Regions from separate parts of the Rhizobium sp. NXC14 genome, predicted to be linked through region 3. Evidence: riboswitches for the same ligand, from Rfam matches in the RefSeq annotation. Region 3 holds a riboswitch; each other region holds the start of a gene.

Region 1 (5,190 bases), 1.6 Mb from region 3:
GAGCCATAGAAGATGCGTTCGCGGGCGAGGTATCCGTGCAGGTTCATCTGCCCGAGGCCGATCGCATGGCTCTCGTCATTGCCTTTCTCGATCGAAGGAACCGAGGAGATATGGCTCATATCGGACACCGCTGTCAGCGCCCGGATCGAGGTCTCGATCGTCTTGCCGAAGTCGGTCGAATCCATCGCCGCAGCAATGTTCAGCGAACCGAGATTGCAGGAAATATCCTTGCCGAGATGCTTGTAGGAAAGATCGTCATAATAGTCGCTCGCCTCGCTCACCTGCAGGATCTCCGAGCAGAGGTTGCTCATGGAGATGCGCCCGGCAATCGGGTTCGAGCGGTTCACCGTGTCCTCGAACATGATGTAAGGGTAGCCGCTTTCGAACTGGATTTCGGCGATGACCTGGAAGAATTCGCGCGCCTTGATCTTCTTCTTCGAGATGCGGGCGTCCGCCACCATTTCCCGGTACTTCTCCGTCACCGAAATCTCGGTGAAAGGCACGCCGTAGACCCGTTCCACGTCGTAGGGCGAGAACAGGTACATGTCCTCATTGTTCTTGGCGAGTTCGAAGGTGATGTCGGGCACGACAACGCCGAGCGACAGCGTCTTGATGCGGATTTTCTCATCGGCGTTTTCACGCTTGGTGTCGAGAAAGCGCATGATATCGGGATGATGGGCGTTCAGATAAACCGCACCCGCCCCCTGCCGCGCACCGAGCTGATTGGCATAGGAGAAGCTGTCTTCCAGGAGCTTCATGACGGGGATGATGCCGGAGGACTGGTTTTCGATCTGCTTGATCGGCGCGCCCGCCTCGCGGATATTGGTCAGCGACAGGGCCACGCCGCCGCCGCGTTTCGACAACTGCAGCGCCGAATTGATCGACCGGCCGATCGATTCCATGTTGTCCTCGACGCGCAGCAGGAAACAGGAAACGAGTTCGCCGCGCTGCTTCTTGCCGGCATTGAGGAAGGTGGGCGTTGCCGGCTGGAAGCGGCCGGAAATGATCTCGTCGACTATGTCGCGAGCAAGGGCCTCATCGCCGCGCGCCAAAGCCAGCGCCACCATGCAGATGCGGTCTTCGTAGCGCTCGAGATAGCGCTTTCCGTCGAAGGTCTTCAGCGTATAGCTGGTGTAATATTTGAAAGCCCCGAGGAAGGTAGGAAACCGGAATTTCCTGGCATAGGCCTGATCGAACAGGTCGCGGACGAAATTGAAGGAATACTGGTCGAGAACCTCCTGCTCGTAATAGCCCTCCGTGACGAGGTAATCGAGCTTTTCCCGAAGATTGTGAAAGAACACGGTGTTCTGGTTCACATGCTGCAGGAAATATTGCTTGGCCGCCATGCGATCCTTGTTGAGCTGGATCTTTCCCTCGTCGTCGTAGAGGTTGAGCATCGCGTTCAGTGCATGATAGTCGAGTGTTTCGGCCGCTTTCAGCGGTTTTGCGCCCGCGTCCCGCGTCAGATTTGTTCCCGTGTCCAAAATCGTCCCATCCCGTCTTTGACATTGGCGATATCCTCGGCAGTTCCCAGGAGCTCGAACCTGTAGAGGTACGGCACCTGGCACTTCTTCGAGATGACATCGCCGGCGATTCCATAGGTCTCGCCGAAATTGCTGTTGCCCGCAGCAATCACGCCGCGGATGTTGGAGCGGTTTTCCGCCTCGTTGAGGAAGCGGATCACCTGCTTGGGCACGGCCCCTTTACCGCCGTTTCCGCAATAAGTAGGCGAGATCAGCACATAGGGTTCGCGAATGTGGATGGCCTCAGCGCCGAGGGGGATGCGCGCCGCGCGCAATCCCAGCTTCTCGACGAAACGATGGGTGTTCCCGGATCGGCTGGAATAATAGACGATCAGCCCCACCGCTTTTCTCCGGTCAGGAGAGCGCGCTGATCATGTCGGGGCGGAAGCCCGCCCAATGCTGCTCGCCGGCAACGACGACCGGAACCTGCATGTAGCCCATGCCACGCACGCGATCGAGCGCTTCGGCATCCTCGGAAATATCGACGATCTCATAATCCACGCCCAGGCGATCGAGGGCGCGGTAAGTGGCCGTGCATTGGACACAGGCCGGCTTGCTGTAAACGGTAACGCTCATCATGTTCCTCGTGAAGTCAATGAATTCAGGACGCAGGACTGGGATCGGGCGCCATGCGGCGTCCGGGGAAATGCTTGATAGTGATCTGGCAAGGTTGGCGCTTTAAACGCCTGACTTGGTCCCTCGCAGGATGTGCGCGGGCGCCGGCCTTGATGCTCTCGACATGACTTCAAACCCCGAAGTGCTCATGCGGTCGTTCGGGGCAGCGCAACAGGCGCGGATCATTCCGCTGCATGCACGCGACCTTCCGGACACCCCGCCGGTGGACGTTTCATTCAAGGCAGGTCTCCTGGCTCACGGGTCGAAGCACCTGCCCAGCCTTCCCGAGGTATCATGCCCCAGTGACCCGAAATCGGACAGTTGCTCTCCGCTCACAGTTGCGGGGGCAGCTCCGGCCTTGCCCCACCCTCATGGCGAGACGCACCGTATTCCCGTCTTAGCCCACGATCCTCACGAATCGAAGGAACCTTGAACACTAGATATAGTACGCGAATCGAAATTCACGTCAACGGATGGTTTGTGCGTTGCGTTACGGCAGGTTTGAAATTACTGCGTTCCTGTGAAAAACATGGATAATGAAGGCTTAAACAAAACGAACTGTGGAGAAGGCCTGAACGACGAGAGCCGGCCTGTAGCCGGCTCTGCGGTTTTCGATTCCGGATCGGCCCTAATCGGCGCTCCGAAGAGGAAAGGATTTATTCCTCTACGCGGAGCAGCCTGAGCGCGTTGATCGTAACCAGCACGGTGGCTCCGGTATCGGCGAGAATCGCCGGCCAGAGCCCGGTGATCCCGATGATCGTGGTCACCAGGAAGACAGCCTTCAGCCCGAGTGCAATGGTGATATTCTCGAGGATATTGCGCATCGTCCGCTGCGAAAGCGCGATCATTCGCGCCACGTCGCCAACGCGCCCGTGCAGCACGGCGGCATCGGCCGTCTCCAGCGCCACATCGGTGCCGCCGCCCATGGCGATACCGATGTCGGCGGCGGCGAGCGCCGGCGCGTCGTTGATGCCGTCGCCGACCTTGGCGACTATGAAGCCCTTGCGCTTCAATTCGCCGACGACCCGCTGCTTGTCCTCGGGCATCATCTCGCCCCGCCAGTCGATGCCGAGCATGCCGGCGACGGCTGCCGCCGTCCGCTTGTTGTCGCCGGTCAGCATCATCGCCTTGACCCCGGCCGATTTGAGCGCCGAGAGCCCGGCCCCGGCGTCCTCACGCGGCTCGTCGCGCATTGCGATCAGACCAGCCGCAACGCCATTGACGAGCAGCACCGACACACTCTTGCCCTCGTCGTTGAGCTTCGCAATACGCGCCTCCTGCTCCGCGTTGAGCGCCCCACGCTCGCGGGCGGCGGGCGGCGACAAGAGATCAACTGCCTCGCCGCCGATTTTGCCGGTGACACCCTTGCCCGGCAGCGCTTCCAGCTCGAAGGCGGGTGGCACGGGCACGCTGTCCGCCTTGGCGCGGTGGAGAATCGCCTGTGCCAGGGGATGGCTGGAGCCCTGCTCGAGCACCGCCGCGCGCGACATGAGCTGCGCCTCACCCAATCCAAAGGAAAGGATGTCGGTCACCCGAGGCTTGCCTTCCGTCAGCGTGCCCGTCTTGTCGAAGGCGACCATCGTCACCTTGCCGAGCGTCTCCAGGACCGCACCGCCCTTCATCAGCAGCCCGCGCCTCGCGCCCGCCGACAGCGAAGCCGCGATCGCCGCCGGCGTCGAGATGACGAGGGCGCAAGGGCAGCCGATCAGCAGGATGGCAAGACCCTTGTAGATCCACTCACTCCACGCGCCGCCGAAGAACAGCGGCGGAACGACCGCGACCAGCGCGGCAATGACGACCACACCCGGCGTGTAGTAGCGCGAAAACCGCTCGATGAAGCGCTCCGTCGGCGCCTTCGATTCCTGCGCTTCTTCCACCAGCTTGACGACGCGGGCGATTGTATTGTCGGCAGCAGCCGCCGTGACGCGAACCCTCAGCACCGCATCGCCATTGACCGTACCGGCATAGACCACGGCGTCGACGCCCTTGCTCGCCGGCGTGCTCTCGCCCGTCACCGGAGCCTCGTCGATCGCGCTCTCGCCTGATACGATGACGCCGTCGGCAGAGATGCGATCGCCGGGGCGAACCATGATAACCGTGCCGACGGCAAGGCTTTCAGCCGGCACCTCCCGCATCTGCCCATTGTCTTCGAGCAGCGCAGTCTTCGGCACCAGGGCCGTCAGCGACTGTATGCTTTCACGCGCCTTGCCCGCCGCCACGCCTTCGAGCAACTCGCCGACGAGAAACAGGAATACGACCGTTGCCGCTTCCTCGCCGGCATTGATGATAACAGCGCCGACGGCGGCGATCGTCATCAGCATCTCGATCGAGAACGGCGTGCCGGAGAATGCCGCCATGACAGCGCGCCGCGCGATCGGAGCCAGACCGACCAGCATGGCGACGATGAAGGCGTAGGACGCGACCGCCGGCACCAGATGGCCGACGGCATAGGCGGCAACGAGCGCCGCACCCGAAAAAATGGTCAGCCGGCCCTTCCTGCTCCGCCACCAGGGACCGGTCATCGGTGCATCGTCGTGCCCATGCGAGCCTTCGATTTCCTTCTCGTCATGGGCATGGTCGTGATCATGCCCGGCATGGTCGTGATCTCCATGGCCATGAGCGGCATGATCGTGATGATGGTGCCGGCGGTCTTCATGCCCAGGCGTCGTATTTCCGGTCAAGGGCGAAACGGAATAACCAAGGCCCGTCACCTTCTTCTCGACCGCCTTGAGATCGCTGCTGCCGTCATGCCGGATGGTCATGGTGCCTGTCACCACCGAGACTGAGACATCGGCAACGCCTGCTATGCGCCTGACTGCGATATCGATTTTGCTCGCGCAGGCGGCGCAATCCATGCCGCCGACCTTGTATCGTGTCTCGCTCGTCTCAGTCATATCCGCTTCCTTGTCAAACAGAAGCATCCCTCCTACATCCTCTAGCGACTAGAGGTGCAAGAGAAAAATCATGAAAAAGATCACAATTGGCGAGGCGGCCCGCCGGAGCGGCGTCAAGGTGCCGACGGTGCGCTATTACGAGAGCATCGGCCTGCTTG
Region 2 (5,190 bases), 1.2 Mb from region 3:
GCTGCAGCAGGAAGGCAAGCTGGCCATGCTCCTCGACACCTTCCGCAGTCGTCTTGATGTTGAGGCTTCTGCTGAGGCCAAGCATGGCGCGGACGATTTTTTCCTGGCGTTCGTCGTCGCGATAGGTGGCGATGAAGCTCTTGTCGATCTTGATCTTGTCGAAGCGGTAGCGGGCGAGCTGGGCAAGGCTCGAATAGCCCGTACCGAAATCGTCGAGAGCGATCTGGATGCCGGCCGCATGCAGCTCTTCGAGAATGATGGCGGCGATAGCGGGATCCTGGATCAGCGCGTTTTCGGTGATCTCAATCTCCAGGCGTTGCGGCGGCAGCCGGCTTGCTGAAAGGACCTTGAGGATGCGGGAGGCCAGCAGCCTGTCTTCCATCTGCACCGGCGACACATTGAAGGACAACGTGACATGCGCTGGCCAAGTGAGCGCATCGCCGCAGGCCTGCGCAAGGAGATCCTCGAACAGGGCGGTGATCATCCCGGTTTCCTCGGCAATGTCGATGAAAACAGGCGGCGGAATATTGATACCATCCTCGCCGACCCAGCGCGCGAGGGCTTCGAAACCGCAAAGCCGGCCGGTTTTCAAATCAATCAAAGGTTGATAGAAAGGCATGATCGCCTTGTCGGCGATTGCCGCGCGCAGCCTGCTTTCCAGAGAGGCACGTTCCGTTACCTTGTCCTGCATCGAAGCTTCGAAGACGAGATAATGGTTGGGGCCGCGTGATTTGGCCTCATACATGGCGAGATCCGCACGGTGGGCGGCGTCTTCCAGCGGCTCGCTGCCCTCAAGCCAGCGATCGTAGCCGACGCTGGCGCCGACTTCGACGGCAAAGCCATCGATATGGATCGGCCGGGTGACTGCCTGGATCAGCAACTTGGCGAAACGCTCCTCGCGCTCTGCCGTCAGGGAAAAGGCGACGATGATGAATTCGTCACCGCCGAAGCGGTAAACGCAATCCGCGTTGCCAAGCGCGCAGATGCGTCTGGCAACTTCGACCAGCAACACGTCGCCGCCCTTGTGGCCGACGAGATCGTTGACTTTTTTGAAGCCGTCGAGGTCGACGGAGAAGATCGTGACGTTGTCGTCCCATTCCTCGATCTTGCCCTCGTCGCTTCCGACCGGCCGTGAGAGGATTTTGCGCTCGAAGGCGTAGCGGTTCGGCAGCTTGGTCAGATGGTCGTGGGTTGCCGTCCAATCGGCCTTTGCCTGTTCGGTGGCGCGCAGCTCCATTTCCTTGCGCAGGTCGGCGATGCGAAGCACCGAATAGATGAAGCTCATCGCGCCAGCGATGCCGAGAGCCAGAACGAGCTTATCCGCCCCGTACTCGCCGAAACCGGTCATGAAGGAGACGAGGCGGTCGTCGAAGTGCAGCACCGTGCCGAGGATCCAGAGGGTTACTCCGAAAACCACAACCGACACGCATTGCCTTCCGGCCCTGCTTCGGAAAAACGCAGGCATTATCGCATTCTCCATCTCCACCCTCTGCCGGACTATCAGGAAAATCTGAAATGTTCGTTGAAACCATAAGGCGAATTGTTGAAGGTGGCAGCCCGTCCGTTGCGGTGCTGTCGGGACGTCGGCTGCGCTACGGCGTTTCGCTGGTGCTGCTTCGAAGACTAGAGATTGTCCGGATTCAAGACGAGGGGAGCCTCACGAAAGAACGAGGGCGAGCGTGCTGTCGCATCGCTCGCCCTGTCTCGCTCTTCAGGCGGTGACGATCAGCAGCGGAACGCTGACGACCAGACCGACCATAACTAAGGTGAACGTCACGACCCTCATCAAGCGCAGGCGCCGCGTACGCTCCCCACTCCAATCATATGCCATAGCTTCCGTCTCCTTGGGACAAGGAAGTAGTCCCGGTCAGACCCGGTTCAATAGAGATGACGCGATTTGCTTGCGTAAGGCTGGATAGTATGAGGGATGTCTAATTCTCTAGAGGCGCAGCGACCAGCGCTGTCCATTGCTGGTCATCCGAACGACCACCAGCGGCTCGACGTCGACGAGCCAGAAGGAGGGGAGGGGAGCCTGAAGCACATGCGCAATCGCTGTTCTTATAATCGGTGCGTGGGTGACGGCTATCACATGACCGCCGAGCGTGGATTGTTCATCCATCCAGCCGGCGACGCGCGTCCGCAGACCGAGAAAACTGTCGCCGCCATGTGGGGCGGCTTCCGGATCGCTCATCCAAGCCATGAGGTTCTCCGGCTCTTCGGTGCCGATTGCCGCAATCGGCCTGCCGGCCCAGCGGCCATTGTCGCAGTCGGCAAGCCGCTGTTCTATTTGAGCGTCGAGACCGAGGGCTGTAGCGGTCTGGCGGGCACGCAAAGCCGGGCTAGTGACGATCCGGTCGGCCTGAGGCAGGGCGGTCATCCGGCCGGCTTCTTCAGCGGCCTTGTCTTCCAGCGGCTCATCCAGCGGGAACAGGGCCTTGCGGCTTGCCGCCGTGGCGCCGTGACAGATCCAGGTGAGGCGGGTATTCACGGTTGTTCCGATCATCGCAATATGGTGGGGACGACCCTTCGACGGCGTCTCGAAGTTTCGTTGACAGTCTCTTCGGCGTCCAGATATAACCGTGCTGTTGCGGGTTTGGAAGCCGGTGGAAATCCGGCGCGGTCGCGCCACTGTGACCAGCGTGTCGAAGTTCTTTACGCTGGAAGTCAGACCCTGCCGCACAACACTCTTTCGACTGAACGCGTCATTCCGGAGGGATACATGTCTGACACCACTTTCGCGCCCGTTGCGGCACCGGCGCCAATCCCTGTAGGGGAAATCCTGCCCTGGGCGGTTTTCGGCGGCCTGCTGATGCTCATCGTTCTTTATTTCGTCGGCACCGAGGAAGGCGCGATGGCGCTGTTCAACGGCATGTATGTGCACGAATTCGTGCATGACGGCCGCCATCTGCTCGGCTTTCCCTGCCACTAAAGCGCATCGCGATCTTTCAGATTCGCTTCTCGCGCTTTAGGTCTTTGTTTACACATGTCGTTGTCGCAAAACCGCTGCACACTTTTGCGCGACATGCTTAGGGGGAATACTGACATGGTTGGAAGGCTTCTGCTTCGCGGCATGCTCGCGGGCCTGATTGCTGGCATCCTCGTTTTCGCTTTCGCCCATATCTTCGGCGAGCCGCTGGTTGATGCGGCAATCGCCTTCGAGGAGGCGAGCGCTGAGGCGGCGGGCGAAGCTGCCGAACCTGAAATCGTCAGCCGGGCCACGCAGGCTGGTCTCGGCCTTTTCACCGGCGTCATGGCCTACAGTATCGCCGTCGGTGGGCTCTTTTCGCTCGCCTTCGCCTTCGTACATGGCCGCTTCAGCAGCCTCTCGGCGCGCGGCACCTCGGCCGTCATCGCCATTGCCGCCTTCGTGGCAGTGGTGCTTGTTCCCGGAATCAAATATCCGGCCACCCCCCCGGCGGTCGGCAATCCCGAAACGATCGGCGTCAGGACCGAGCTGTTCTTCCTGATGATTGTCGTTTCGCTCGCCTCGCTGGTTGCCGCGATCGCGCTGTCGCGCCGCCTTGGCGAGCGCTTCGGTCTCTGGAACGGCGCGATCATCGCCGGCATCGCCTATCTCGTCTTCATCGGCTTCGTGCTTTATCTGTTGCCGCCGATCAACGAGGTGCCCGAGAATTTCTCGGCGATGGTACTCTGGCGGTTCCGCACCACCTCGCTCGGCATGCATGCGATCCTTTGGGCAACGCTCGGTCTGGTTTTCGGAGCGCTGGCAGAAAGGGGTCTTGCCGCCAAGAGTGGACTGCGGCCGGCGTTCCGGTGATGCGGCATATCGGAAGGTTTGCCTTTCTCGGTCTCATCGCGAGCCTGTTGCCAATGTTTATCGGAAATGCTTTCGGCCATGGGAGCAGCTCTGGCGGCTCCGATACCGGGCTCGATATTCCGGCAATTTCCCACGGCGAGATGGCGATCATTTCGGAGTATCGCAGCAGCATCAGCATGCTGGCGTCACGGGCTGCCGATACGAACGAATCGTTCCGGCGTGTCCTGAACTACGCCGAAATCCAGTATTCCTATTGCCTCTGGGGTCGGATGCCCGGCAGCGTGACGGACGAGGAGAGCCCGTTCAACGAATGCGCCCATGCCTATCTCGCGGCGACGAAAGCCGTGCTGCTGGCGATGCGTGAGATGCCGCGGGAGGCAACCGCGGCGGGCGAAATCATCTCGGCCATCGACGCCGAGATGGCGGGTCGCGGGCTTGCCTTTATTACCTGCCAGTTCAGCGGCGAGGCATTCAATACCGCCAATATCGTCAAGCCGAGCTGGAGCAAGGTGCCGCTGCATCCTGCCAGCATGGCGTCTCTGACGGCGTTGGCCGCCATGTTGGGGCTTGCCATCCTGACGCTTCGCCGTTTCCTGCGGCCGAAGGCTCAGTCGTCGGAATAGCGCTGCTCGCGCCACGGATCGCCATACATATGGTAGCCGTTCTTTTCCCAGAAGCCGGCCTCGTCGGCGGCGAGCAACTCGATGCGGCGCAGCCATTTGGCGCTTTTCCAGAAATAAAGATGCGGCACGACGAGGCGCATTGGGCCGCCGTGCTCCGGTGTCAGCGGCAGGCCTTCCCAGGAGGTCGCCAGGATCGCATCCTCGGCGGCGAAATCGGCGAGCGGCAGATTGGTGGTGTAGCCGTCATAGCTCGTCAGCATCACGTAGGCTGCTTCCGGTTTCGGCATGGCGCGATCGAGCAGATCGCGCGTCGATACGCCCTTCCATGTGTTGTCGTAGCGCGACCAGGTGGTGACGCAGTGGATGTCGCTCACCCCAGTGCTCTGCTCCATCGCCTGGAAATCGGCCCAGGTGAGGGTGAGAGGCGTTTCGACCAGACCACGCACTTCAAGCCGCCAGCTCTCGGTTGAGATGACCGGCTGCTGGCCGAGATCGAGCACCGGCCAATTCTTGACGAGGTGCTGGCCGGGCGGCAGGCGCTCGGTCTCGGGCCTGCTGATGCGCCCGGTCAGGAACTTGCCCTCTGACGCCCAGCGGCGCTTGGAGTTGGTGAGTTTGCTGTCGGCGGGCGTTTGGTCGTCGCTCATGAATGGGTTTCCTTGCGGTGCAGCAATAGGACATCCGTCCCTGCCGAGTGTCAAGTTCCGGTGAGCCCTTGGAAATCCTCGCTTGCCTCATTAAACTGAGCCGTCGGGCATGCCTTGCTGGGGAGTGAAGGCAGAAAGGGAG
Region 3 (5,190 bases):
GAAATTCGCCAGCGGACATCCTCCGCGCCGGTGTCGCAGTGGCGAACGCGCGCCCGCATCGAGCAATCCGGCCGCGAACATCAGCAGATGGTCGATGCGATAGAGCGACGCGATACCGATGGTCTGATGGAGCTGACGCGCAGGCACATTCTTCAAGCCTGATCGGCCTCGATGGCGCCGTTAGCTGATGCTGAAACTTGGACATAACCGGAAATGGCTGAAGGGTGCATTTATGCCATCTCTGGCGGCGGCCTTGCGCCCTGATGCAATGGCGCCCCGTGGAGTTTTGACGCCGTGCCATCCCAGGCATCCGCAGCCAGTGGATATCCCCATATCACGCGCCCCGTATCGACAGCCGTCCTCCATCCGCAAGCTCATCCGCGCGTTCGTTGCCTGATATGCCGGAATGGCCCTTGCACCAGGCAATGGTTACGAGGGCGTTCCGGGATAGCTGAAGATCGACCGCTTTCCAGAGTTCCGCATTAGCGATCGCCCGGCTGCGGGCGTTCCCATTCGGATTGTTTTTCTTCCAGCCGTTATTCTTCCAAATGTGCCGCCTGTCGTTGCAGCCTTTGACGGCATAGATCGAATCCGACCAGATGGTCGCGGCTTCGCCCGTTGCTTCGCTATTGATCCACATGACTGCCTGCAAGACGGCGGTCAATTCCATCGAATTATTGGCGGAATCACGCACACCGCCGAAGCTGGACGCGATTTCCACAGAATCGCGATAGGCGACAAAGGCCCAGCCTCCGTGCCCGGAACCGGGGTCATAACAACCATCCACGAAGACGTGGAGACCGTGTTGGGCTGTCGGGGCCGTCGTTATGGGGGAGCTTAGCTCCTTGCAAATGCCTGCCATTTTCGCCTTCGCTGCGCCCCCCGCACTGACCTGCGCGATTTGCGACGGCCATCCGAAGCCGACATTGGAATTGCACGTCCCCTCGTGTCAACCATTGACGACGCTGACACCGAAAGCGCCTACTGCCGATGGGAACTGCGAGGGGCAGCGCCATGGGCAATCCGTCCTGCAGGCCGGCCCCGCCCATGTTACGCCACTGAGCCATGCCCGGTATCGGTTTGCTTTCTGCGGGACGTCCCATGAGCTTCTCATACCAGATGAGCGCCTCGTCGAAGTTCTACTTACCTAACGGAAGATTACCCACATCTTCTGGCTAAAATCTCGAAAATGCGCTAGGAATTCATCCAAGCTTATTAAGAGAAACACGTTAAGAGACAAGGTACGGCGGATGGACGCCACCTTTGACCGATCGACACTTTCTCATTCCCGGACGACGCCGTGAAACGCCGAAATCTGTCTCTTGCTCTTATGCTTGCGCTGGCATCACCGGCCGCCGCACAGACCAGCGCTATTTGCAACGACTTGCGCGGTCGCCTTGCCGACCTGCCACGATCGATCGGTAGCAATAACGGGCCGGAAGCGCGCCAATATGCAAATGCCATGGCCGAGCAGAACCTCGAGCTGCGCAAGGTCCGCAACGATCTGCGCAATAACGGATGCACTTCCGGCAGCATGGTCGTGATTGGCAGTGACAACGCCGATTTTTGCGCCGAACTCTCTGACGCCGAAGCCCGGATGATCGACAATATCCGTTATCTCCAGGAGCGCCGCGACGAGCTGCGCAACCAGGGCGACGGCACTGACGACGCGCGCCGAGAATTGACGGCGGCACTCGAACGCAACGGCTGCAACAGCGACAATTTCTATGCCCCGACCGAGCGTAGCGCAGACGACCCCGCCCCGAGTGTCGAGGAACAGGCGATGCGCACCGATACCTTCATTCCGCTCGGCGGCGGTGAAGAGACCGATCTGCGTTACGGCCTGCCGAGGGCCGAAATGTTTTCACCGATCAGCACCATCTGCGTGCGCAGCTGCGACGGTGGCTTCTTCCCGATCAGCTCAAATACCACTTCGGTGGATTTCGGCCGCGATGCCCAGACCTGCGCCAAGATGTGCCCCGGCATTGAAACCGAGCTCTTCTATCGCGACGTGACCAGCACCGACTCCTCGAACATGATCTCGGTCGCAACGGGCGCGCCCTATAGCGCCATGAAGAACGCTTTTGTCTACAAGAACCGCGCGCCTGGCGAGAAAAATTCCTGCGCCTGCAATCTCACCGCCTATTACGAGGAGATGCGCGGCAAGCAGGCCCTGAGCGAACCGCCGGAGCAGGGCTCGATAACGACGGTCCGCACTAAACCGCCGACGAAAGATACAGCGGCAGCATCAGCCCCGCCGCAGCCATCCGTTGCCGAACGTCCCTACGACCCCACGCAGAACAAGGTTCGTCAGGTCGGCCCGCAATTCCTTGCGGGCGACCAGGGCTCGATCGACCTTGCCAATCCGGCGACGCCGGGGCCGCAACCACAGCAGCAGTAATTGCTACGGATCGTTGCGTCCCCATCCGTCGTGGAAAACGAGTTCCTCGAGCGGCAGCCGCTGCCGCCAACCTTTGACCGAAAGTTCCGGTTCGTCATAAAGACGGTCGACAAAGCCGGCGCAGAGCCAGGCGACCACCTCGATATGCTCCGGTATGCCGAGAATTGTTTTCAGGTCGCCTTCGCGAAAGATGCTGACCCAGCCGATGCCGACCCCTTCGGCGCGGGCGGCAAGCCAGAGATTCTGAATGGCGCAAACGGTCGAATAGGAATCCATCCGCGGATTGTGCGTCCGCCCCAGCACGACGCTGCCGCCGCGGGTGGGATCGCATGTCACGCATATGCCGAGCGGCGCCTCGACGATGCCTTCCAGCTTCAGGGAGCGATAGGTCTGCCGGCGTTCGCCCTCGAACATCAGTGCCGCCTCCTCATTCGCATTCGCAAAGGCATCCCTTACGCGTGCTCGCACGGCTTCGCTTTTCACCAGGACGAAATTCCACGGCTGCATGAAGCCGACCGAGGGCGCATGATGGGCGGCAGTCAAGAGCCGTGCCACGACATCGTCGGGCAAGGGATCGGGCAGGAACTGGCTGCGCACGTCACGCCGCGTCATGATCGCGTGATACACGGCTTCGCGCTCGGCCGGCGAAAAACCGGACACCGCCGAAAGGGCATCCGCATCAAAGGGTCGCATCGTCAAATCCCCAACAACGCAACCGCCCGCCGTCCGCGCGGGTTGGGTCTATCGCGCCAGGCCGGTCTTCTGACTTGGCTTCATCCATCTGCCGCAGCCTTCCCGGCAAAGCCAGTGGCGTGATGAAGCGGCAGACGTCGGCCTTACAGCGTTGGGCACGTTCCGGCCTTGCACCGGATTCCCGATTCTCCCGCCTCGAGGGCGGGCACCTGACGGCGGATCTATTTCAGGAAATCGGAACGGAGGCAAGCGTCGGCACGTCAGCCTCAAAGAGGCGAACCCGTGATTTCGCCTCGCAGATTTTGCGTGACAATGAGCGGCCGCGACGCTACATACGCGCAATGTCGACGACTTCAGCCTACGCCTCCTCGCGATTTTATTCGTACCGCTGCTTCCAGCGGATGCGGGTCTGTGCGTAACTGAATTCAACGCGACGACAACCCGAACAGCCGCTAGTCTACCTGGCGGCTTTTCTGTTCCGCACGGTATGACCAAACAGGAGCCATGCCGTGCCCGACACCATCGATGATCTGCGTATTCTCGAGATCACCCCGCTGACCAGACCCGCCGATATCATCGCTGAAATTCCCCGAACCGCTTCAGTCAGCGAGACGGTGACCAGCAACCGCAATGCCATCCACCAGATTCTCAAGGGTGAAGACGACCGCCTGATCGTCGTCATCGGCCCCTGCTCCATCCACGATCCCGTTGCTGCACGCGAATATGCCGCGCGGCTGGCCGAGCAGCGACAGCGCTTCTCCAGTGATCTGGAAATCGTCATGCGCGTCTATTTCGAAAAGCCCCGCACCACAGTCGGCTGGAAGGGCTTGATGAACGACCCGCATCTCGATGGCAGCTACCGTATCGAGGAAGGGCTGAGAATTGCCAGGCGCCTGCTGCTCGACGTCAACGCGATGGGCCTTCCGGCGGGTGTCGAATTCCTCGAGACGATCACACCGCAATACATTGCCGATCTCGTCAGCTGGGGTGCGATCGGCGCCCGCACGACCGAGAGCCAGATCCATCGCCAGCTCGCCTCCGGCCTCTCCTGCCCGATCGGCTTCAAGAACGGCACCGACGGCGGCGCTCGCGTCGCGATCGACGCGATCCTGGCCGCTTCGCAGCCGCACCACTTCCCGGCCGTCACCAAGGACGGACAGGCGGCAATCGCTTCGACGAAGGGGAATGAAGACTGCCACATCATTCTGCGAGGCGGCAAGCGGCCGAATTATGAGGCGGCCGATGTCGGAGCCGTCACAGCGGAATGCCTGAAAGTCGGGGTCACCCCGCGCATCCTTATCGACGCCAGCCATGCCAACAGCGGCAAAGATCCGATGAACCAGCCACGGGTTGTCAAGGACGTCGCCGGACAGATCTCCGCGGGCAATCACCACATCAAGGGCATGATGATCGAAAGCAACCTCGTTGCCGGCCGCCAGGATCTCGTTCCCGGCAAGCCGCTGGTCTACGGCCAGTCCATCACCGATGGCTGCATTGACTGGGATATGTCGGTGAGTGTGCTGGAAGATCTGGCGGACGCCGCTCGCAGGCGGCGCCGAGCGGCAGCGGCTTAAGCCGCCGGAAAATACCTGACATAAGCAAACTCGTCACCATCAGGAGACCAGCAGGGCACGTTGATCGTGCCCTGCCCGCCGAAAAGCTCGAACAGCGTCTTCAGGTTGCCGCCGTCCATATCCATCAGCCGCAGCCGCACGTCGAGATCGCGCGGATGGTCGAAGACCGAAGGATCGTAGGACAGGATCAGCACCTTGTCGTTTTTGGGCGATGGATGGGGAAACCAGTTCCCCTGATTGTCCGACGTCACCTGTTCGAGGCCTGTGCCATCCGGATGGATGCGCCAGATCTGCATCAGCCCGGTGCGGCTGGAATTGAAATAGATCCATTGGCCGTCGGCGGAATAATCCGGCCCGTCGTTGCGGCCTTCGCCATGCGTCAGCCGCGTCTCGACGCCGCCGTCGACTGAGATCGTACAAATGTCGAAAAGATCGTCGCGAATGCCGCAATAGGCGAGCTGGCGGCCATCCGGTGACCAGCCATGCCAATAGGACGGCTGGTTTTGCGTGATGAGCCGCGGC
Region 4 (5,190 bases), 130 kb from region 3:
GCCGTGATCGGGAAATCGCCGGTGATTTCGAGCGCCAGAAAGGTCATCGTCAGCGGCCCGCCAATGACGGCGACCGCCAGGGAACTCATCCCGACCACAGCATAAATAACCGGCGTCAATGTCGCATCGGCAAAATAGGGGCCGCAATAAGCAAAGAGCTTGCCCAGCAGGGCGCCCATGAACAGCGAGGCGAAGAACAGACCACCCCTGAAGCCAGAACCGATCGAGATTGCCGAAGCCAGCGATTTCAGGAGAAAGAGACCGATCAGCGCCGGGATCGCCACGTCGCGGGACAAGTTAAGATGCAGCGCCCCGTGGCCGGGCGAAAGGACCTGCGGCGAGATCATCGCGAGAAGCCCGACGATGATGCCGCCGAGCGCCGGGCGAAAGGGCGGAGCGATCGAGCTTTTGCGCGCCACCTCCTCAATGAAGGCCACGCCCTGCATGAGGAGAATGCCAACGCCGGCGCAGAAGACGCCGAGCAGCAGCGCCGGGACATAATCGGCCGGCACGACCGAGCCGAAGCTGCCAATATCGATGGTGAAATCGCCCTCGGCAAGCAACCTTGCGATGAGGGTCGAAACGAGGGCGGAGACCACAACCGGGGTTAACGATACGATGGTGTAGGTGCCGATGTCAGCTCGAAGGCGTAGAAGGCGCCCGTCAGCGGCGCATTGAAGGCGGCGGCGATGGCGCCGGCCGCGCCGCAACCGACGAGGATACGCAGGTCCGAGCGGCGCAGCTGCAGCTTCAGGCCGAATTTGGAAGCGATGCCGGCGGCGAGCTGGGTATAGCCGGCTTCCAGGCCGACGGAGGCGCCGAAGCCGTTGGAGATCAGGTTCTGTACGGCAACGATGATGCTATCGGTCAGGGAGAGGCGGCCGCCGTGCAGCGCATTTGCCTCGATCGGGTCGACCATGGGTTTCTTGCGCCGTTTGGCGAGCACCAGGAGCAGCAGGCCGAGCAGGGCGCCACCAATGAGAGGGGCGGTGAGCAGCAGCATCTTGTCCTGGATTGCCGACGCGCTCAGCCTTTCACTGTCGGCGATGCCGAAAACAATCTGGTGCAGCTCGCTGGAGACATAGCTCATGCCGGTCACGGCAAGGCCCGAGGCGATGCCGACGATGGCGCCGGCCAGCGACAGGCCGACTTCGCTGCGGCGCGTCAGGGCGCGCAGTCGCCCCGGATCGAAGAAAACACGCAGCGCGCTCAGGCGGCGCCGATCCATTTTCATAAGCATGGCTAGACAACTAGGCGAGGAGAGGCCGGGTCAAGGGCGGAGGTGCAGTCGCCTTGCAACGCAATTGCGGCGAAAAGCCGACGGCCACATCAAACATTCATGACGTAAGCCGCTGATAAAAGACGATACTTCCGGTAGGGTCAGTGGTGTTGGCCGGCCTTTCGCGCAGTCCAGCGGGAAGGCGGTGGCGAAGGTCGGTTGACTTCACCCGCCGGCTTGCCTAACCATCCGAGGAATAACGGATGGTTCCGGATCGGCATTTCGCCTTCCGGATGAAAAGGGAATGTGACGGGGCGGACCCACATCGGGCGCCTTCATCACAGCCGACCCCGCGACTGTAGAGCGGTCAGGGTCTTCCATCCGGCATCGGACCTCTTCCGGCCTAACCGTAATAGTGCAGGCGGGCGGGATGGGCGACATGCCGGAAAAGCCACTGGAGATGCATGGTGATCAACCGGGGTCGGACGCCTCTAACTCTACGAATCGTCCACCTTTTCACCGAGGCAGCCGGGAAGGCGAGGCAGATCCGCTGGCACGATCAGGGGCGACCGGGCTTCCGGTTCGCCCCCGATCGCCGCCGATAACCGCGAGCCAGGAGACCTGCCTTCCGTGCCGGGCGAACAGCCCAAACCTGGGCAAGAGACCCGCTGCCAGCACGGAGGTTGTTTTGGCTGAAAGAACGAATTCAGCGCCGCCTCTGGTGGTGCGTATGAGAGGTGCCGGTTCGTCGCCTGCAGGTTATGTCTGCGTATTACGCGCCTTCCTTTCCTCCCTCATTCCTGTGCTTGTCACAGGAATCCGGCCACGGCGCGTCCGCGCCGTGATTAACTATGCGCAGGCAACGAATGAGCCTTCCGTGCCCAAGGACTTGGGCAAGCTGGATTCCTGTGACAAGCACAGGAATGAGGGAAGTGAATGGGGTGGCGCGGCTTTCCCAAGCAAAGTTTTGGCTACCGTGGCTCATAAAGTTAAAACTAGAACAAGCTGCAGCGGCACGCCTCCTCAGAGGAATATTCGGGCATGACCACCACGCTCATCCTCGGCGGGGCACGCTCCGGCAAATCCCGTTTCGCCGAAAATCTCGTTATGGCAAGCGGCCTCGAGCGCCACTATCTCGCCACCGGCCGTGCCTGGGACGAGGAGATGCAGACGCGTATAGCCCAGCACAGGACCGATCGCGGCCCTTCCTGGATGACGCATGAGGAGCCGCTCGATCTTTTCGGCGTGCTTGGCGCCATCGATGGCGAGGGACGCATTGTGCTTGTCGATTGCCTGACGCTCTGGGTGACCAACCTGATGATGGCGGAGCGCGAGATGGCTGTGGAATTTGCCGCGCTCGCCGATTTCCTCCCCGGCGCCAAGGCGCAACTCGTCTTCGTTTCCAACGAGGTTGGTCTCGGGATCGTCCCTGACAATCGCATGGCGCGCGATTTTCGCGATCATGCCGGACGGCTGCACCAAACAATCGCGGCGAAGGCCGACGAGGTCTATTTCATTGCGGCCGGTCTGCCGCTGAAAATGAAGGGTTGAAGTTCCATGAACCAGCAGAAAATTCCCGCAACCGTCATCACCGGCTTCCTCGGCGCCGGCAAGACGACGATGATCCGCAACCTGCTCACCAATGCCGGCGGCAGAAAGATTGCGCTTATCATCAACGAGTTCGGCGATCTCGGCGTCGATGGCGAGGTCCTGAAGGGCTGTGGAGCGGAGAATTGCAGCGAGGACGATATCATCGAACTCACCAATGGCTGCATCTGCTGCACAGTCGCCGACGATTTCATTCCGACGATGACGAAGCTCCTGGAGCGCGAAAAGCGGCCCGACCATATCGTCATCGAAACCTCCGGCCTCGCCCTGCCGCAGCCGCTGGTCGCCGCCTTCAACTGGCCCGATATTCGCACCCAGGTGACCGTCGACGGCGTCATTACGGTCGTCGACAGTGCGGCCGTTGCCGCCGGCCGTTTCGCCGACGACCATGATGCAGTCGAGGCGGCGCGCAGCGAGGACGACTCGCTCGATCATGAGAGCCCGATCGAGGAGCTGTTCGAAGACCAGCTCACATGCGCCGATCTCATCGTGCTCAACAAGACCGACCTGATCGATGGCGATGGCCTTGACCGCGTGAAGAGCGAAGTCGCCTCCCGCATTGCCCGCAAGCCGGTCATGATCGAAGCCAGGAATGGCGAGGTGCCGGCAGGCGTGCTGCTCGGCCTCGGCATCGGCACCGAAGACGATATCGCCAACCGCAAGTCCCATCACGAGCTGGAGCACGAGGAGGGGGCGCCACACGACCACGACGAATTCGAAAGCTTCGTTGTCGAACTCGGCGCTGTTTCCGATCCGACGGGCTTTGTCGAGAAGCTGAAGGGCATCATCACCGAGCATGATGTGCTGCGCCTCAAAGGCTTCATCGACGTCTTGGGCAAGCCCATGCGCCTGCAACTGCAGGCCGTCGGCAGCCGCATCGACCAGTATTTCGACCGCGCCTGGGCAGCGGACGAGGCGCGCCGCACGCGCCTCGTCGTCATCGGCTTGCATGAAATGAACGAGGACGCGGTACGCAAGGCGATCGAAGCGCTCGTTCAGGGATAATCGATGCATCTGCTTCTTGCCCAGCAGGGAACGATCAGCGACGGCGAGGAGGCGATCGACCTCGGCCAGTCGCCCGGCGATATCCTGTTTCTTTCGGCTGCCGACACCGAACTCGCCGCGATTGCTGCCGCCTATCACGAGTGTGAAGGGATGCCGCATTCGCTGAGGCTCGCGAATCTGATGAGCCTCAAGCATCCAATGTCGGTCGATACCTATGTCGAGCGAACGGCCCGGCACGCCAAGTTGATCGTCGTGCGTGCGCTCGGCGGCGCCAGCTATTTCCATTATGCGCTGGAGGCGCTGCACGCCGTTGCTGCCCGCAATGGCGTGAAGATTGCGGTATTGCCTGGCGATGCCAAGCCGGATGCCGGGCTGGTTCCTTTCTCCAATGTTGACCTCGACGATCTCAACGGGCTGTGGGCCTACCTGATCGAAGGCGGCGACACCAATGCGCGGGATTTTCTCGCCTATGCTTCGGCGATGCTGTCAGCGGCGGAGAAGCCGGCGCCGGCAGTGCCGCTGATGAAGGCGGGCATCTGGTGGCCGGGGCGAGGGGCGATCGGGGTCGAGGAGTGGCGGCGGGTCGTCGGTTCGCATGTCGCGCCAACGTCGTCCGTCAAGCGTGTGACACCAAGCTCGACAGAAGAGGTGGAATTCGAACCCACGTCCCCCATCGTCGCCATCAGCTTCTACCGTGCCCTAGTCCAGAGCGGCGAGACCGGGCCGGTCGAGGCGCTGATCGAGGCCCTGGCCGCGCTTGGCCTGCGGCCGCTGCCGGTCTTTGCCTACAGCCTAAAGGATCCCGTTTCGACAGGCGTTCTCGAGAGCGTGTTTTCGGCGTTGAAACCGGATGTCGTCATCAACACAACGGGCTTTGCGGTCTCCGCACCGGGCGCGGACCGGCAACCGACGGTGCTGGAGGCGGATGGCGCCGTCGTGCTGCAGGCAATCCTGTCGGCTTCGTCGAGGGAGGCCTGGGTGGCTTCGTCGCAGGGTCTGTCGGCGCGCGACCTCGGCATGAATGTGGCGCTGCCTGAAGTCGATGGGCGAATATTGGCGCGGGCGGTGTCCTTCAAGACGGCGGCGCGTTACGACGCTGTTGTCGAGGCGAACATCGTAGCCAGCATGCCCGATGCCGGTCGGGTGCGTTACACGGCGGAACTGGCCGCCAACTGGGCGCGGCTGCGCGGGACGCCAGCCAATAGGAGGCGCATCGCTCTCGTGATGGCCAATTATCCAAACCGCGACGGCCGGCTCGGCAACGGCGTCGGGCTCGACACGCCGGCCGGCAGCATCGAGGTGCTTCGGGCAATGGCGGCCGCGGGTTATCCAGTCGCCGATCTTCCGGCCGATGGTGA

What was found. A riboswitch is a leader RNA that binds a small molecule or an ion and turns the genes downstream of it on or off. The one in region 3 is predicted to bind cobalamin.
Region 1: another riboswitch for cobalamin. It lies ahead of nrdH (glutaredoxin-like protein NrdH); the one in region 3 lies ahead of bluB (5,6-dimethylbenzimidazole synthase).
Region 2: another riboswitch for cobalamin. It lies ahead of NXC14_RS18065 (CbtB domain-containing protein); the one in region 3 lies ahead of bluB (5,6-dimethylbenzimidazole synthase).
Region 4: another riboswitch for cobalamin. It lies ahead of cobU (bifunctional adenosylcobinamide kinase/adenosylcobinamide-phosphate guanylyltransferase); the one in region 3 lies ahead of bluB (5,6-dimethylbenzimidazole synthase).

Annotation. Positions count from the first base shown of each region.
Region 1 is NZ_CP021030.1:4,047,268-4,052,457, forward strand. Features, by position in the region: gene nrdE (class 1b ribonucleoside-diphosphate reductase subunit alpha) at 1-1,484, opposite strand, end outside; gene nrdI (class Ib ribonucleoside-diphosphate reductase assembly flavoprotein NrdI) at 1,463-1,864, opposite strand; gene nrdH (glutaredoxin-like protein NrdH) at 1,878-2,099, opposite strand; cobalamin riboswitch at 2,361-2,585, opposite strand; gene NXC14_RS19770 (heavy metal translocating P-type ATPase) at 2,795-5,032, opposite strand; gene NXC14_RS19775 (helix-turn-helix domain-containing protein) at 5,103-5,190, shown strand, end outside.
Region 2 is NZ_CP021030.1:3,687,101-3,692,290, reverse strand. Features, by position in the region: gene NXC14_RS18075 (bifunctional diguanylate cyclase/phosphodiesterase) at 1-1,465, opposite strand, end outside; gene NXC14_RS18070 (histidine phosphatase family protein) at 1,940-2,488, opposite strand; cobalamin riboswitch at 2,545-2,694, shown strand; gene NXC14_RS18065 (CbtB domain-containing protein) at 2,720-2,929, shown strand; gene NXC14_RS18060 (CbtA family protein) at 3,044-3,778, shown strand; gene NXC14_RS18055 (hypothetical protein) at 3,832-4,401, shown strand; gene NXC14_RS18050 (sulfite oxidase-like oxidoreductase) at 4,386-5,048, opposite strand; gene NXC14_RS18045 (sensor histidine kinase) at 5,158-5,190, shown strand, end outside.
Region 3 is NZ_CP021030.1:2,493,462-2,498,651, forward strand. Features, by position in the region: gene NXC14_RS12305 (GntR family transcriptional regulator) at 1-162, shown strand, start outside; gene NXC14_RS12310 (ribonuclease H) at 335-862, opposite strand; gene NXC14_RS12315 (DUF2865 domain-containing protein) at 1,301-2,401, shown strand; gene bluB (5,6-dimethylbenzimidazole synthase) at 2,405-3,094, opposite strand; cobalamin riboswitch at 3,136-3,322, opposite strand; gene NXC14_RS12325 (3-deoxy-7-phosphoheptulonate synthase) at 3,604-4,668, shown strand; gene NXC14_RS12330 (TolB family protein) at 4,665-5,190, opposite strand, start outside.
Region 4 is NZ_CP021030.1:2,623,064-2,628,253, reverse strand. Features, by position in the region: partial or broken gene NXC14_RS12970 (chloride channel protein) at 1-1,240, opposite strand, end outside; cobalamin riboswitch at 1,467-1,863, shown strand; gene cobU (bifunctional adenosylcobinamide kinase/adenosylcobinamide-phosphate guanylyltransferase) at 2,261-2,770, shown strand; gene cobW (cobalamin biosynthesis protein CobW) at 2,777-3,832, shown strand; gene cobN (cobaltochelatase subunit CobN) at 3,836-5,190, shown strand, end outside.